Regions from separate parts of the Sphingobium sp. LF-16 genome, predicted to be linked through region 1. Evidence: riboswitches for the same ligand, from Rfam matches in the RefSeq annotation. Region 1 holds a riboswitch; the other holds the start of a gene.
What was found. Region 1 has a riboswitch for cobalamin ahead of DIZ22_RS03300 (cobalamin biosynthesis protein CobG). Riboswitches for the same ligand answer to the same signal wherever they lie in the genome.

Region 1 (7,409 bases):
TGACTGGGCGATCAGGCGCTTCATCCAGTTCCTCTAGATTTTTAGGCATTTCCAAGATCAATGTAGCGAAGTTGGCTGGGTCGCTCAAAGCCAACAACGTCGTGATCCTCAGAAGCCGATCTTCAGGACCGGGAATATTCACCTTGTCTTTCTCCCAGCGCGCAACTGTCTGCACGCCGGTGCTAAGTCGGTGAGCCAGTTCACCTTGCGTCATATCGATAGCACGGCGAATAAATTTGATTTCTCGGCCGGTCAGCGCTTTGCGGAAGCGCACAAGATGTAAGGAGATAGCCTTGTGCAGGCCCTCAACATCTTCAACTTGCGTCAGTTCTTCACCATTCCGATGAACGATAGAAAAACCGTCGACCAGCCAAATGTTCTCAAGTCCACACCCCTCATAGAGGCGAGGATGGCCATCATTGCTGCGGCCCCTGATGCAAAATAGTTCCTTGTTCATGGCTTTTGATCCCATTGGATGCCTTCGACGAATACCCTCCCTTCAACTACGGCGATCGAGATGACTCCGCCTGCGCGGAATCCTTTGTTGTTGAAGCATACGCTGCACCGCCATTCTCCCCTTGAGTTACCTTGCTGAGCCCTGCCTACCAACTGGCATCGCTTGAGCGCTCTGATGACCAGAATATCGCTGATGTCAAAACGATCCATTGCAAGCCGGGCGTGGGCCATAAACAGCACGGAACCAGCTTCAGCAGCGTCGCGCACGCGATCTTGTACCCCCTCAAACGGGAGGCAAAACTGCAAAACTGTGTTTGTAGCCGATGCCATAATACCTATCATAATGATAGTTTTTGGCGGTGGAGTCAACCAAATCTTAACCAGTTGCATAGTGCCAAGCGGTTTTCGCTACAACTGCCAGACATCAGCGGATTGCATTGGGTAGGCGCTATCAGATGGGGGATGGCTTTTGGTGAGCGGGCAAGACCTGCTCTGACCTGAATTTGACTCAAGGGATTGAGCGGCCGGTGATAGCCGCAGCATTATCACCTGTTATCTCCCTCAAGGATGAATAAACCTATCTTCTGCCGACCCAGCTAGACGATGCAACTGTTGGGCTTCATGGCTGGTGATCGCCATCATCACCTGAGGCGGGTGGAAGCCTTCGCGCAAAAGGCGTAATTGCTCTATCTCGACATACTCGGCGCTGCGTCGCGCGTTTGCCAAAATCAAAACAATAGCTTCCTCGGCACCGTCGAAATATGCGTCGAAATTCACGCGATCAATTCCCGCCTGATCCCCGAACTCCGACCATATATCTGCTGGCTGCCCCCGTACGATGCGTTCGACCGTTGCCATCCCAATCACAGCTCCGACCGGCCGAGTGGCATAAATCCATAAGCGGGTGCCAATAGAGACAGTGGGTATTCGGCGACGAAGCTCGACAGTTTTTGCGCCATCTAGGATGGCGTTAGCATAGCGTGGATGAATTGAGATTATTGCGTCGCTATCGGGCGTCATTTGCTCCACGCGGCCTCGATAATGCGAACCAAATTCTCATGAGATAGGGCGGTCGCAGATATCAGATTGCTGGCTCCGACGGCCCCAAACTCTTTCAAGCAGGCAAAGCTAATGGGCTTCGGGAACGCGATCAAATTATCAAAAGTCGTCATCAGCACTTCATCCATCGAAGAAAAGTCCGAAAGGTCGTCGACCACCACCCTTCGCGCGGCATCTCCTGAAGCGGCCTCCTTAGAGGCAAGAACGGAATCTACAATCCGGGCCACCGCAACGACCGCACTTCGCCCGCCATTTTTTCCGGATTCATAGAATAAAATCGGAAGGCCCGGTCGCATAGCATTTCGAGCGCGGGGCGTATTCACATATGTCCTACGCGACAGGAAGGACGCATTGCGATCCTCTATGAACGAGAGGCGTGTCTGCCTGTTTGTTCCCAACAATTCATCGGCATAGACACGCTGGATAGGGACAATCACGGCCTCTCTGCCCGGCCAAAGATAAATGGTCGGCCCAAACATATCCTCAAAACGCTCTGGTGAAAGGATCAGGGGCTGCCCAGCGCCATTCGTTACGGTGATGCTCCGCCCATCGCCTTCATTGTCTCGAAAATTGGGCCATTGCATCGGCAATCCCAACCCGGTCTTGCGACGGGTTGCCTGTCTTACCGTATCCCATCCTTCCTGTGTGACTGGCTGGCCGATTGCGACTTTTACCAGATCGTGCCCATTGCCTGTGGGGACGAACCCACGGATCGCTGCAAGCGCTCCGACGGTTGGTTGCCCTGGCACATTCAGCAGGCGTATCGCAGCGGGATTGCTTCCGCACGTGTGCTTGACGGCAGCATCCAGTAGATGTTCCGCGTAAAGCTCCCGATCGAGATGGCCAGAGTCTACATTTATAACCAGCCTTGCTTCGCCAGATGTTGAGACGGATGAAGCCAAACAGGCGGTTGCGACAATCTTTGATCCTTCCCAGATTGCCGAGCGCCAACCCGCTGCGCGGCCAATTACAGCGCCGCAGACATCTTCAATAACGCTCGCAGGAACCCCTGATGATCGCAGGTACGCAGCCGCTTCGTCAACGGTCGGCGTTCGACATTCAAAACCTTCACCCCGCCTTTCGGTCGACTCAAGGTGGCTGGTGGTGTCCGGCAACAAGGTTAGGAGTTCATCCAATCCCGCAACATCTATACCAATTTGGCTTAGGAGATCGTCGCGGGCTTCCAATAAGGCCCCATCACTGGTTATGAATCCTGAGACGCGAGATAGCGCAGAATGTGCCAAATGGCGGGAGTCACTTCGGGCTTGGATCGAGCCTGCGCCGGGGTTGTTTCTTTTCGAAAATACGATTTCATGGATTTCGGTGGCAAGACGTTCAAGGTTTTGGGCATCGACGGGAGGAGGAAGTCTTGGCATCTGCAAGGCCATCTGAAGCACAGGGTCGCTGCCTTGATTCACCGAGGTGCGCCTAAGTTCGTTGATAAACTCGGCTGCAATACCAAGCCGAATGCGATGATCTAAAGCCGCACCAAACAGTGCGCAGGCGGATTCGTGCCTTTGACGGTTCCTTACCAGATCGAAAAGGACGTTGAGATCGAAGGTGTAAAAGGACGCCTCAGTTCCAAAGCGTTTCGGCAGCCCGAGATCGATCATGGCAGGCACGGTGGAGAACAGGTTCGGGGTAGCTAAATTTCGAACGCGAACCACGATCGTTCTGCCACGCGCACTGCCACCGGCCTTCGACGATACCGCCTCAAATCCCTGCCGTTCATAGAAAGCCTGCGCATGAGGCAAATCATCCGCGACATTCGCTTTTAAAGTGAGAAAGCCCGCACGTTCCAAATCGGCCACAAGGGCATCGATCAATGCTGACGCAACTTTGTGTCTGCGCCAATCGGGCTTGGTACAGACTTGTTGTACGCGAGCATGAGGGAATACGCCTCCATGCAATATGTAACCTACGACGACACTTTCACCTCGGTCATCATCAGCAAGCATTGCAAATAAGCGCTTTTGAACGATCGCATCTTCGTAGGCCGCATTGGGAAGAAAACCGAGCGCCTCTTTCTCCCCATTCGATAGCGCTATAATTTCATTGAGATGGCGCTTTAGATTGGTAGGGCTTCGTTCAATGACTGTTCGTAGCATGAGCTTCATTGCCGTACCCCCATAATTTCAAGATGACTTGCGGCTACAGCGATCATCTATGTCCGATATGGCTTGGTGCCTATCGCATGGGATGCCTAATTAACAGCCGTCGTCGCGTGAGACAGCAAGCCAAGATGGATAGGAGTGAGCCGACACGCAGGTAGATTCTGCCCAGTTGACGAACCGCTCCATTCCTCTGCTACAATGATGACATCGAGCGGAGCCATCCGACCGATCGGAACGGCGGTTTTGCTGGGGCAAGAAAACTTGGATGCGGCTCCTGCCGCCCCAGCCATAATTTCGGTATCCGACGCCGCGTCGCTTTCCTTGCTTCCGGTTTCCGTTTCGGCATCCTCCGTCGGTATGCCTTGGGCGTCGAGCCGGCAGCGGGACTGCCGATACACATTCCATGTCTTGGCGAAGCCCGATGTTTCGACTAGGGCATCATCGATGCGCCGGTTCATGCTGGTGCATTGCATAACTGACGCCGGTGTTCCGCAAGGAACTTAATCGGGAATGCGGTGCGGGGGCCTGGCCCCTTATTCCGTGGCTGTCCCTGCAACTGTAAGCGGATAGCGCGATGCACGAGCCCATGAGGGCAGCCACTGGACAGAGCGTCCGGGAAGGCGTGCATCCCGCAACGACCCGCGAGCCAGGAGACCTGCCGGCGTTTCGGTCGCTCTTGTCCTGACCCAGGGATTGGTCATGGCACGGTCTCTCTTCCGTCTGGGCGGCGAAGCGTGTGGCTGGGGCTGCACGGCCGCGTGGTGTCGGGCGCCTGTCGCGCCTGCCTGCCACCTCGCGCCGACCGGCGATGCCGGCAAGCCCCGCCTGGTTGCGTCCCGGCGCGCGGAGGATGTGCCTGTGAGCCAGACCGGCGCGGGCAGGGATAGGGCGACCGCGAACCATGCGGTGGTCCACGGGCCGGCCGTTCGGGGCTGGTGTCCCGATGCCTGGCGCCCGATGGCGGCGGGCGACGGGCTGATCGTGCGCGTGAAGCCGCGCTTCGGCCGTCTTTCGGCCGACGACCTGGCGGCGCTGGGCGAAGCGGCGATCGCCCATGGCAACGGCCTGATCGACATGACCCGGCGCGCCAACCTCCAGATCCGCGGCGTGCGCGACGATAGCTGGCGTTCCTTGCTCGACCGGTTGCTCGATCTTGGCCTGGTCGACCACGATGCCAGGCGCGAGGGCGCGCGCATGGTGATGGTCGCGCCGGACTGGCGCGAAGGCGACGACAGCCATCGCATCGCCCGCCAGTTGCTCGATCGCCTGGACGAACTACCGGACTTGCCGGGCAAGATGGGCTTCGTGATCGATGCCGGCGCCGCGCCGCTCCTGTCCGGCGAAGCGGGGGATTTTCGCATCGAGCGGGCGCGGGACGGCGGCCTGATCTTGCGTGCGGAGGGGCGGGCACAAGGCGTGCCGGTGGACAGCGGCGGCGAAGTGGATGCGCTGCTCGCGCTAGCCCGATGGTTCGTGGAGAGCGACGGCGCGCGCGTGGGGCGCATGGCCCGGCATGATGCGCCCCTGCCGGATTGGGCAACGGGCACGGCAGAGGCGGCGTCGCCGAGTGCTCGGCTGATGCCCGGCGCATGGGATGGCGGCATGGCCTACGGTCTTCCCTTCGGCCGGATCGACGCGCGGCATCTTCTCGACGCGCCGGCCATGCGGCTGACCCCGTGGCGCATGCTGCTGGCCGAAGGGCAACTGCCCGGCCTGTGCGCAGACGCTGCCGACCCGCTGATCCATGTGGAGGCTTGCCCCGGCGCGCCTGCCTGCCCGCAGGCGAGTGTGGAGACGCGCGATCTCGCCCGCCAGCTGGCCCCCCATGTGGCGGGCCGCCTTCATGTCTCCGGCTGCGCCAAGGGCTGCGCCAGTTCGATTCCGGCCGACATCGTGCTGACGGGGCGGGACGGGCGCTACGACCTGGCCTTCCATGCCCGCGCAGGATCGGCGCCCGTCCGTCCTGACCTCACCGCCACCGACCTTCTTGCCCATTTCGGAGCCTGTTGATGCCCCATGATTATGAGAGGGATGGCGCGGCGATCTATCGCCAGTCCTTCGCCACCATCCGCGCCGAAGCCGACCTCGGGCGCTTTGCTGCCGAGGAGGAGCCGGTCGCCGTGCGCATGATCCATGCCGCGGGCATGGTGGACCTGGCGGCCCATATCCGCTTTTCGCCGGGCTTTGCAGCGGCGGCGCGGCAGGCCCTGGCCGCAGGGGCACCGGTGCTGTGCGATGCGCGCATGGTGTCGGAAGGGGTCACGCGCGCGCGCCTGCCCGCCGACAATGCCGTGCTCTGCACCCTGCACGACACCGCCGTGCCGGACATGGCGCGGGCGATGGGCAATACCCGATCCGCCGCCGCGCTGGAATTGTGGCGGCCGCATCTTGCCGGGGCACTGGTTGCCATCGGCAATGCGCCCACGGCGCTGTTCCACCTGCTCGACATGCTGGAGGATCCGGCCTGTCCGCGCCCCGCAGCGATCATCGGCTGCCCGGTCGGCTTCGTCGGCGCGGCGGAATCCAAGGCGGCACTGTGGGCGGCGCAGCCGGTCCCCTGCTGCGTCGTCGACGGGCGGCTTGGCGGCAGCGCGATCACGGTCGCGGCGATCAATGCGCTGGCGAGCCGCGCGGAATGAGCGGCACCGTCTATGGCGTGGGCCTTGGCCCCGGCGCGCAGGACTTGCTGAGCGTGCGCGCCGACCGGCTGGTGCGGGGGGGACGGCATGTCGCCTATTTCCGCAAGGCCGGCCGACCGGGGCAGGCGCGCCGCATCGCGCAGGGCATGTTGCGGGACGATGCAATCGAACTGGCGATGGAATATCCGGTGACGACCGAAATTCCGGTCACCGATCCGCGCTATAACGACTGCCTTGCCGCCTTCTATGCCGATTGCACCGGCCGGCTGCTGGCGATCGCGGAGGCGGGCGAGGATGTGGTCGTCTTGTGCGAGGGCGATCCCTTTTTCTACGGCTCCTTCATGCATCTGCACAGCCGGTTGGCGGGGCTGGTCCCGGTCGAAGTGGTCCCCGGCATCATGGGCATGTCGGGCGCGTGGAATGCGACCGGCCTGCCGATCACCTGGGGTGACGATGTGCTGACCGTCGCGATGGCGACGCTGCCGGAAGAGGAACTGGTCCGCCGCATCCGCGATACCGACGCGCTGGTGGTGATGAAGATCGGCCGGCACCTCGCCAAGCTGCGCCGCGCGGTGGCGGCGGCCGGGCGCAGCGATGAAGCATGGCTGGTCGAACATGCCGCCATGCCGGAACAGCGCGTGACCCGGCTGGCCGATGTCGACAGGGTCACGCCCTATTTCTCGATCCTGCTGATCCACGGCCAAGGGCGCCGGCCATGAATCTTGCGGCGGGAGAGGGGGGCTGGATCGCGATCGCGGGGCTTGGGCCAGGGGGCGAAGCGCTGTTGACGCCGGAGGTCGACGCCGCGCTGGCTGCCGCGACCGACGTGGTGGGCTATATCCCCTATGTCGCGCGGGTCGCGCCGCGTGCGGGGCTGGCGTTGCATCCTTCGGACAATCGGGTGGAACTGGACCGGGCGGCCCATGCGCTGGAGCTGGCGGCGCAGGGGCGGCGGGTCGTCGTCGTCTCCTCGGGCGATCCGGGCGTCTTTGCCATGGCATCCGCCCTGTTCGAGGCGCTGGAGGCCGGACCTGCCCACTGGCGCGACATCGACATTCGCGTGCTGCCCGGCATCACCGCGATGCTGGCTGCTGCGGCGCGTGCGGGCGCGCCGCTTGGCCATGATTTCTGTGCGATCAAC
Region 2 (7,409 bases), 600 kb from region 1:
GCGCCCTTGCGCGCGACCAGGTCGACCTCGCCCGCGGGCGTGCGCAGGCGCTGGCCGATAATCTGCCAGCCCTTGAGGCGCAGCCACCAGGCAGCGATGCGTTCGGCCTGCCGGCCGCGCTTCTCCGCCTGCTGGCGGTTCACGCCTCGCGTTCCCCTTTCAGCTCATTCGCCCGGTCATAGAGCGTCCGCCGGTCGAGCCCCAGCTTCTTGGCCACCTCGCCCGCCGCCTTCGACACCGGCAGCCGGGTCAGCGCCTCCCGCAGCGCCGCGTCGGCATCCTCGGCGCTGGCCGGGGGTGCCTCGCCGGGCGGGCCGACGATGACGACGATCTCGCCCTTGGGCGGGGCATCGGCATAGCGAGCGGACAGCGCGGTCAGTGTGCCGGTCGCCGTCTCCTCGAACGTCTTGCTGATCTCGCGACTGACCGCCGCCTCGCGATCGCCCAGCGCCGCCGCCATCGCCGCCAGACTATCCGACAGGCGCGGCCCGCTTTCGTAGAAGACCAGGGTCGCGCGCAATGCCACCACCTCGGCCAGCACGTCGCCGCGCGCCTTCGCCTTGTTCGGCAGGAAGCCCATGAACAGGAACCGGTCGGTCGGCAGGCCCGACAGGGTCAGCGCCGCGATCGCCGCGCTCGGCCCCGGCAGGGTCGTGATCTTGCGCCCCGCCGCCCGCGCATCGCGCACCAGCTTGTAGCCCGGATCGGAAATCAGCGGCGTCCCCGCGTCCGACAGCAGCGCCACCGATTCGCTCGCCATCCGCTCGATCAGCCGTTGCCGCACATTTTCGGCGCTATGGTCATGATAGGGAATCATCGGTCGATCCGACCCCGCATGGCGCAGCAGCCTTGCGCTGACCCGTGTATCTTCCACGGCGACCACGTCGGCCAACCGCAGGACTTCGGCCGCGCGCGGCGTAAGGTCTCCAAGGTTGCCGATCGGCCCCGCCACGATGTAAAGCCCGGGCTCAAGCCCGGATGCCAATATAGTTTCCATAAGGATCCCAGATGACAGAGACGGATGCCCCCCGGCAAGCGAACATGTTCGCGGCGATGAAGCGCAGCGCGCGATTGCTGTTCGTTGCCAGCACCATCATGCTTGCCGCCTGTCAGTCGATCGTGCCCAAGGGCCCCGGCCCTGCCCAGCCCACCGGTCCCGCCAAGCCGACCGGCCCGGAAGTGACCCAGGGCCTGCCGACCGACACTGCGCGCCACCGCGTCGCACTGCTGGTCCCGACCAGCGGCCCCAATGCCGGTGTCGGCCAGTCGATCGCCAACGCCACCACCCTGGCGCTGATGGACATCAAGACCGACAAGGTCCGCATCACCACCTATGACACCGCCACCGGCGCGGCAGCCGCCGCCAACCGGGCGCTGGCCGACGGCAACCGCCTGATCCTGGGACCATTGCTGGCGGATGACGCTCGCATCATCGGGCCGATCGCGGCCAAGGCCAATGTGCCAGTCATCAGCTTCTCCAACGACACCAGCGTCGCGGGCAGCAACATCTTCCTGATGGGCTATACCCCCAACCAGTCGATCGAACGGGTGATCGGCTTCGCCCGTCAAAAGGGCCTGTCCAATTTCGGTGCGCTGGTGCCGCGTGGCACCTATGGCGAGCGCGCCGGCAATGCGCTGTTGCGCGCGGTCGAACAGGCCGGCGGCACGGTCGTGTCGATGCAGACCTTCGACCGCACCCCCGCCTCGATCACCGCTGCGGTCAAGAAATTGCAGGCCTCGTCCAGCTATGACGCGCTGCTGATCGCCGACAGCGGCCGGGTCGCGCTGCAGGTCGCGCCGATCGTGCGCAAGAATGGCGGCGCCAATGCCCGCCTGCTCGGCACCGAAATCTGGAATACCGAAGAATCGCTGGCCGCCAGCCCCGTGCTGCGCGGCGCCTGGTATGCCAGCGTGTCGGACAGCCTTTATCGCCAGCTCGCGACCAAATATCGCACCCGTTACGGCAGCGCGCCCTTCCGCCTGTCCTCGATGGGCTATGACGCGGTGTTGCTGACGGTGCGGATCGCCCAGGACTGGAAGCCGGGTTCGCCCTTCCCCACAGCGCGCCTGCGCGATCCGGGCGGCTTTGCCGGCATCGACGGCGCCTTCCGCTTCAACCGCAACGGCATCGCCGAACGCGCACTGGAAGTGAGCGAGGTCGGCGCCGGCACGATCAGCGTGGTCGATCCCGCCCCGCGCGGCTTCGGCAATTAAGCAAAGGGGGCCGGAAGGCCCCCTTTTTCGTTACGGATCAGACCCGCGCCGTCGGCACGATCAGCGGCAGGCCGTCGCTGACGTCGATCCGCGCGGCGACGCCATAGACGGATGCCAGCCGCTCCGGCGTCAGCACTTCCATCGGCGCGCCGTCCGCCACCAGCGCGCCGCCATCCATCAGCAGCAGCCGATCGCAATAGCGCGCCGCCATGGCGAGGTCGTGGAGCACGGTGACGACCAGCGCCCCGCCCTGCGCCTGCGCCCGCAACAAGGCCATCACATCGATCTGGTGGCCGGGGTCGAGCGCGGCGAGCGGCTCGTCGGCGATCAGCGCCGGCGCGCCCACCGCCAGCGCCCGCGCGAGCAGCACCCGCGCCCGCTCGCCGCCCGACAGCTCGGTCGCGATCCGCCCCTTGAAGCCGGCGACATCGGCGCGGACCATGGCATCCTCGATCGCCGCCTCATCGTCGGCGGTCAGGCGCGACAAAGGCCCCAGATGCGGCAATCGGCCCAGCGCCACCAGCCGCTCGACTGCCAAGGGCCAGTGCAATGTCTGGCCCTGCGGCAGATAGGCGATGGACCGCGCGACCGCCTGGCGCGACATCCGCTCGACCGGCGCCCCGTCCAGCAGCGCGCGGCCGGCGGCCGGCTTCACCAGCCCCAGCAGCGCCCGCACCAGGGTCGACTTGCCCGCGCCATTGGGGCCGATCACTCCGATCAACTGGCCCGGCGCCATGGTCAGATGGACGCCACGCACCGCCAGATGGCGACCCAGCCGGACGTCCAGTTGCTCGGTCGACAGGGTCACCATAGCCGCCGCTCCCGCATCAGGTGAATGAGGAAGACCGGCACACCAAGGATCGCGGTCAGCACGCCCAGTTTCAGCTCGCTGCTGGTCGGGATGATGCGCACGCCGATATCGGCCAGGGTCAGCAGCACCGCGCCGCCCAGCATGGACGGCAACAGCAGCGCGGAAGGCGAGCGATCGGTCAGCGGTCGCACCAGATGCGGCACGATCAGGCCGACGAAGCCGATCGATCCGGTCACCGCCACCGCGCCGCCGACACCGATTGCCACCCCCGCCATCAGCCGAAGCCGCGCCCGCGACAGGTCGACGCCCAGCGCCCGCGCGCCATCCTCGCCCAGGGTCAGCGCGTCGAGCGCGCGTCCGTCATAAAGCAGCAGCGCCGCGCCAACCGCGATGCAGGGCAGCGCCAGCAGCAGATGGTCGATGCTGCGATTTTCCAAGCTCCCCATCAGCCAGCTCATAATCTCCATCGCGGCAAAGGGATTGGGCGACAGGTTGAGCGCCAGGCTGATCCCCGCCCCCGCCAGCGTTGCGACCGCGATCCCGGCCAGGATCAGCGTCAACGGGCTTTCCGACGGCCCGGCAAGCAGGAACAGCGCGCCGATCGCCGCCAGCGCGGTGACGATCGCCAGCAGCGGCAACGCCATCGGGTGCAGTTCGGACAGGCCGAAATAAAGCGCGATCACCGCACCCAGCGCCGCCGCATTGGACACGCCCAGCACGGCGGGCTCCGCCAGAGGATTACGCAGATAACCCTGCAGGGCCGCGCCCGACAGGCCCAGCATGGCGCCGACCAGCAGGCCGATCGCCATGCGCGGCAGGCGCAGGTCGATGACGATCGCCCGCGCCACCATGTCGCCGCCGCCCGCCAGCACCGTCAGGATGCGGCCCGGCGCAATCGTCACCGATCCCAGCGCGACCGATGCGATGGCCGCGACCAGCAGCAGGGCGATCAGCCCCGGCAGCAACAGGGGATGCCGCCGCCCCTTAGAAGCGGACACGCACGCCGCCATAGGCCGACCGGCCATAGGTGCCATAGCCATAGGCCGTGGCGTAATCCGCATCGAACAGATTGTCGATCCGGCCATAGACTTCGAGATGGTCGCCCACGGGGAGGGACGCGCGCAGCCCGGCCAGCGCATAGCCGTCGAGCCGGCGCGTGTTGGCCGTGTCGTCATAGCTGTCGCCGACCATGGTCAGCGTCGCGCCGGTCGACAGGCCGAAGGACCAGAGATAGTCGGCCGACACACTGACCGCATTGGCGGCGCGGCGCGGCAGGCGATTGCCGTCGGTGCCCCCGCCCGACCGGTCGCGCGCATCGACATAGGAGTAGGAGGCCGCCACCGTCAGCGCCTCGACCGGCTTCAGCGTCAGCGTCGCTTCCACGCCCTTGGCGCGGGTCCGGTCTAGATTGCCATAGGTGTAGGTCGCATAATCATAGTTGATCTGGTTGCGAGTATCGCGCCGGAAGGCGGTCAGCGACAGCACCGCCTTGTCCCCGTCCAGGCTCTGGTCGAAGCCGATATCATAGCTTTTCGACCGCTCCGGCCGCAGCGCGCTGTTGCCGCTATAGGTGTCGTAGAGCTGATAGAGCGACGGCGCCTTGAACCCTTCGCCATAGGAGAGGCGGATATTGGTGGCGCCCGCGTTCGGCGTGTAATTGGCGTTGGCACCAAAGGTGGTCGCGCCGTCGAACTGGCTATGATCGTCATGGCGCAGCCCGCCCGTGACGGCGAGGCCGGCAAGCGGCTTCACCACCGCCAGCGCATAGACGCTGTCGATGTTCGCCTTCGCACTCGCTATGTCGCCAAAGCCGAAATACTCATAGTCCGGCCGCTCATGCTCATAGCCGAAGATCAGCTTGGCCTGATCCACCGGGGCATAGACGCCCTCATATTCGAAGCGCAGATTGGTGCCCGAATAGCCATAATCCGGGTCGGTGCCGCGCACGAAATAATAGTCGCGGTCGTTGCGCATCCAGGTAACGGCGGCGCGGTTGGTCAGCTTGCCGTCGAGCAGCGCCAGGTTGATCCCGGCATAGCCGACATATTGGTCCAGCTTGCTGACGTCGCTGCTGTCGGCCGGCGCGCCGAAGAAGCTGTCATAGTCGAGATCGGCATGGATATAATAGCCGCGCAGGTCGAGGCTGAGGCTGTCGGTGAAAGCGATCTTCAGCTTGGCGTTGGTGGCGATATTCTCATAGCCATCCTTCTCCACGCCGCCGAACGACCGGCCGACCGAGGAAATGCCGTCGGTGTTGAAATAGGCGACGCCGACGCCGCCCGACACCGCGCCATGCGTGCCCGACACATCGGCCTTGGCGTTCAGCGTATCGCTATAGCCATAATCGGCCGAGGCGTTAACCTCGAAACCCTCGCTGGGCGCGCCGGTCATCACATTGACCACGCCGCCGATCGCCTGGCTGCCATAGACCACCGAGTTGGAGCCGCGCAGCACTTCGATCCGGCGGATATTGCCGGTCAACAGATGGCCGAAATCATAGCCGTCGCCGATGCCGCTCGGGTCGTTGACCTTGACCCCGTCGATCAGCACCAGCGTCTGGGTCGTCTCCGCGCCGCGCAGCGACACGCCGGTCACGCCGCCGGTGGAACCGTTGCGGCTGAAGCGGACGCCCGGCGTGGTGGCGAGCAGGTCGACGACATCGACCGCCTGGCGCGTCCTGATCGTGTCGGCATCGATCACCGTGATCGCCTGGCCGACCTCGTCGCGCGGCTGTGCGATGCCCGAAGCGGTGACGACGATATCGTCATCCTGGGCCAGTGCCGGCGTAGCGGCCAGCAGCGCGATGAGCGAAATCCCCAACATCTTCATTTTATCGTCCCCCGGCGTCCGTCGATTTGGAACCGGGGCGTCCGCACATGCGGTCGCTGCGTGAGGATCGGGAAGACGCCAGCGCCCCGCCCCACGCACCGATGCGGCCCCGGCCGCCATGGGCGTCGCTCGACGGAAACACCGCGCCATGGCCATCCCCTGGGCCAGGGCAAGAGCGACCAGACGCCGGCAGGTCTCCTGGCTCGCGGGTCAGGGCAGCGATGCGCCAGCCTTCCCGGACCTATCGGTCCAGTGGCCGGTTCCGGCCCTCCCCTTTTGAAGAGCCTGGGAACCCTGCGCATCGCGCTCACCGCTTACAGTTGCAGGGACAGCCGCGGATTTGGAAGGGCTGCGCCCCCCGCACCGCATTCCCGTTTTCAGCCCTTGCGGGCACCGGCGCGATCATGCGCGTCCGGGGCTTTTGACCGCCCCGGCGCGCGGCCCCCATAAGCCAAAGCACAAGCCCTGCCAAGCGGGCCAGGATCGCCCCGGCGGATCGTTGCGCGGTGCTGGTGGCCGGCTATGCAGGGGCCTCTGACCCAAGGAGCCGACATGTCCGATTCGCCAGATCTATCCTTGATGGCCATCACTGCCGCCGACGTCGCCGATGCCGCGCGGCTGATCGCGCCGGCGGCGGTCCGTACCCCGCTGATCGAGAATGCCGCGCTCAACGATTTGTGCGGCCGGCGCGTGCTGGTGAAGTTCGAGGGCGCCCAGCATAGCGGATCGTTCAAGTTCCGCGGCGCCTATAACCGCCTCGCCCGGCTGAACGATGCGGAACGGGCGGCGGGCGTCGTCGCCTGGTCCTCGGGCAATCATGCCCAGGGCGTCGCCTTTGCCGCGCGCCTGCTCGGCATTCCCGCCACGATCGTGATGCCGGCCGATGCCCCGGCGATCAAGACCGCCAACACCCGTGCGCTCGGCGCCGAGGTCGTCCCCTATGACCGCTTCACCCAGAGCCGTGAGGCAATCGCCACCGCCCTGGCCACCGAACGCGGCGCAACGCTGGTCCCCTCGTTCGACGATCCCTTCATCATCGCCGGCCAGGGCACGATCGGCCTCGAAATACTCGACCAGGCCCAGGCCGCCAGCGCCGACCTCGCACAGATACTCGTCTGCTGCGGTGGCGGCGGGCTGGTCGCGGGCACGTCCACGGCGGTCAAGGCCGCCCGCCCCGACATCAGCGTCTATGCCGTCGAACCCGCCGGCTTCGACGACACGGCTCGCTCGCTCGCCAGCGGCGTGCGGGAAAGCGTCTCGCCCGACGCACGCAGCATCTGCGACGCCCTGCTGGCGCCCAGCCCCGGCGCGCTGACCTTCCCGATCAACCATGCCCTGCTGGCCGGCGGCCTGGTCGTCAGCGACGATCAGGTGCGCGACGCGATGCGCTTCGCCTTCACCACGCTCAAGCTCGTGGTGGAGCCGGGCGGTGCAGTGGCGCTCGCCGCCATGCTCGCCGGCCTCGCCCCGCCCACCGACGGCGCCACCGCCCTCGTCATCTCCGGCGCCAATGTCGATCCGGCCACCTATGCCGCGATCATCGGCGGCCCGAACG

Region 2: linked by a shared signal. The riboswitch ahead of DIZ22_RS00360 (TonB-dependent receptor) and the one ahead of DIZ22_RS03300 (cobalamin biosynthesis protein CobG) in region 1 are both predicted to bind cobalamin.

What each region holds. Positions count from the first base shown of each region.
Region 1 covers NZ_CP029335.1:663,242-670,650, forward strand. Annotated here, with positions in the region: gene DIZ22_RS03285 (helix-turn-helix domain-containing protein) at 1-457, opposite strand, end outside; gene DIZ22_RS21590 (hypothetical protein) at 454-723, opposite strand; gene DIZ22_RS22335 (ASCH domain-containing protein) at 1,018-1,476, opposite strand; gene DIZ22_RS03295 (GNAT family N-acetyltransferase) at 1,473-3,632, opposite strand; gene DIZ22_RS21595 (hypothetical protein) at 3,719-4,087, opposite strand; cobalamin riboswitch at 4,095-4,307, shown strand; gene DIZ22_RS03300 (cobalamin biosynthesis protein CobG) at 4,587-5,639, shown strand; gene DIZ22_RS03305 (precorrin-8X methylmutase) at 5,639-6,268, shown strand; gene cobI (precorrin-2 C(20)-methyltransferase) at 6,265-6,987, shown strand; gene cobJ (precorrin-3B C(17)-methyltransferase) at 6,984-7,409, shown strand, end outside.
Region 2 covers NZ_CP029335.1:65,747-73,155, reverse strand. Annotated here, with positions in the region: gene DIZ22_RS00385 (YraN family protein) at 1-143, opposite strand, end outside; gene rsmI (16S rRNA (cytidine(1402)-2'-O)-methyltransferase) at 140-997, opposite strand; gene DIZ22_RS00375 (penicillin-binding protein activator) at 1,054-2,214, shown strand; gene DIZ22_RS00370 (ABC transporter ATP-binding protein) at 2,252-3,025, opposite strand; gene DIZ22_RS00365 (iron ABC transporter permease) at 3,019-4,023, opposite strand; gene DIZ22_RS00360 (TonB-dependent receptor) at 4,010-5,854, opposite strand; cobalamin riboswitch at 6,025-6,267, opposite strand; gene DIZ22_RS00355 (threonine/serine dehydratase) at 6,407-7,409, shown strand, end outside.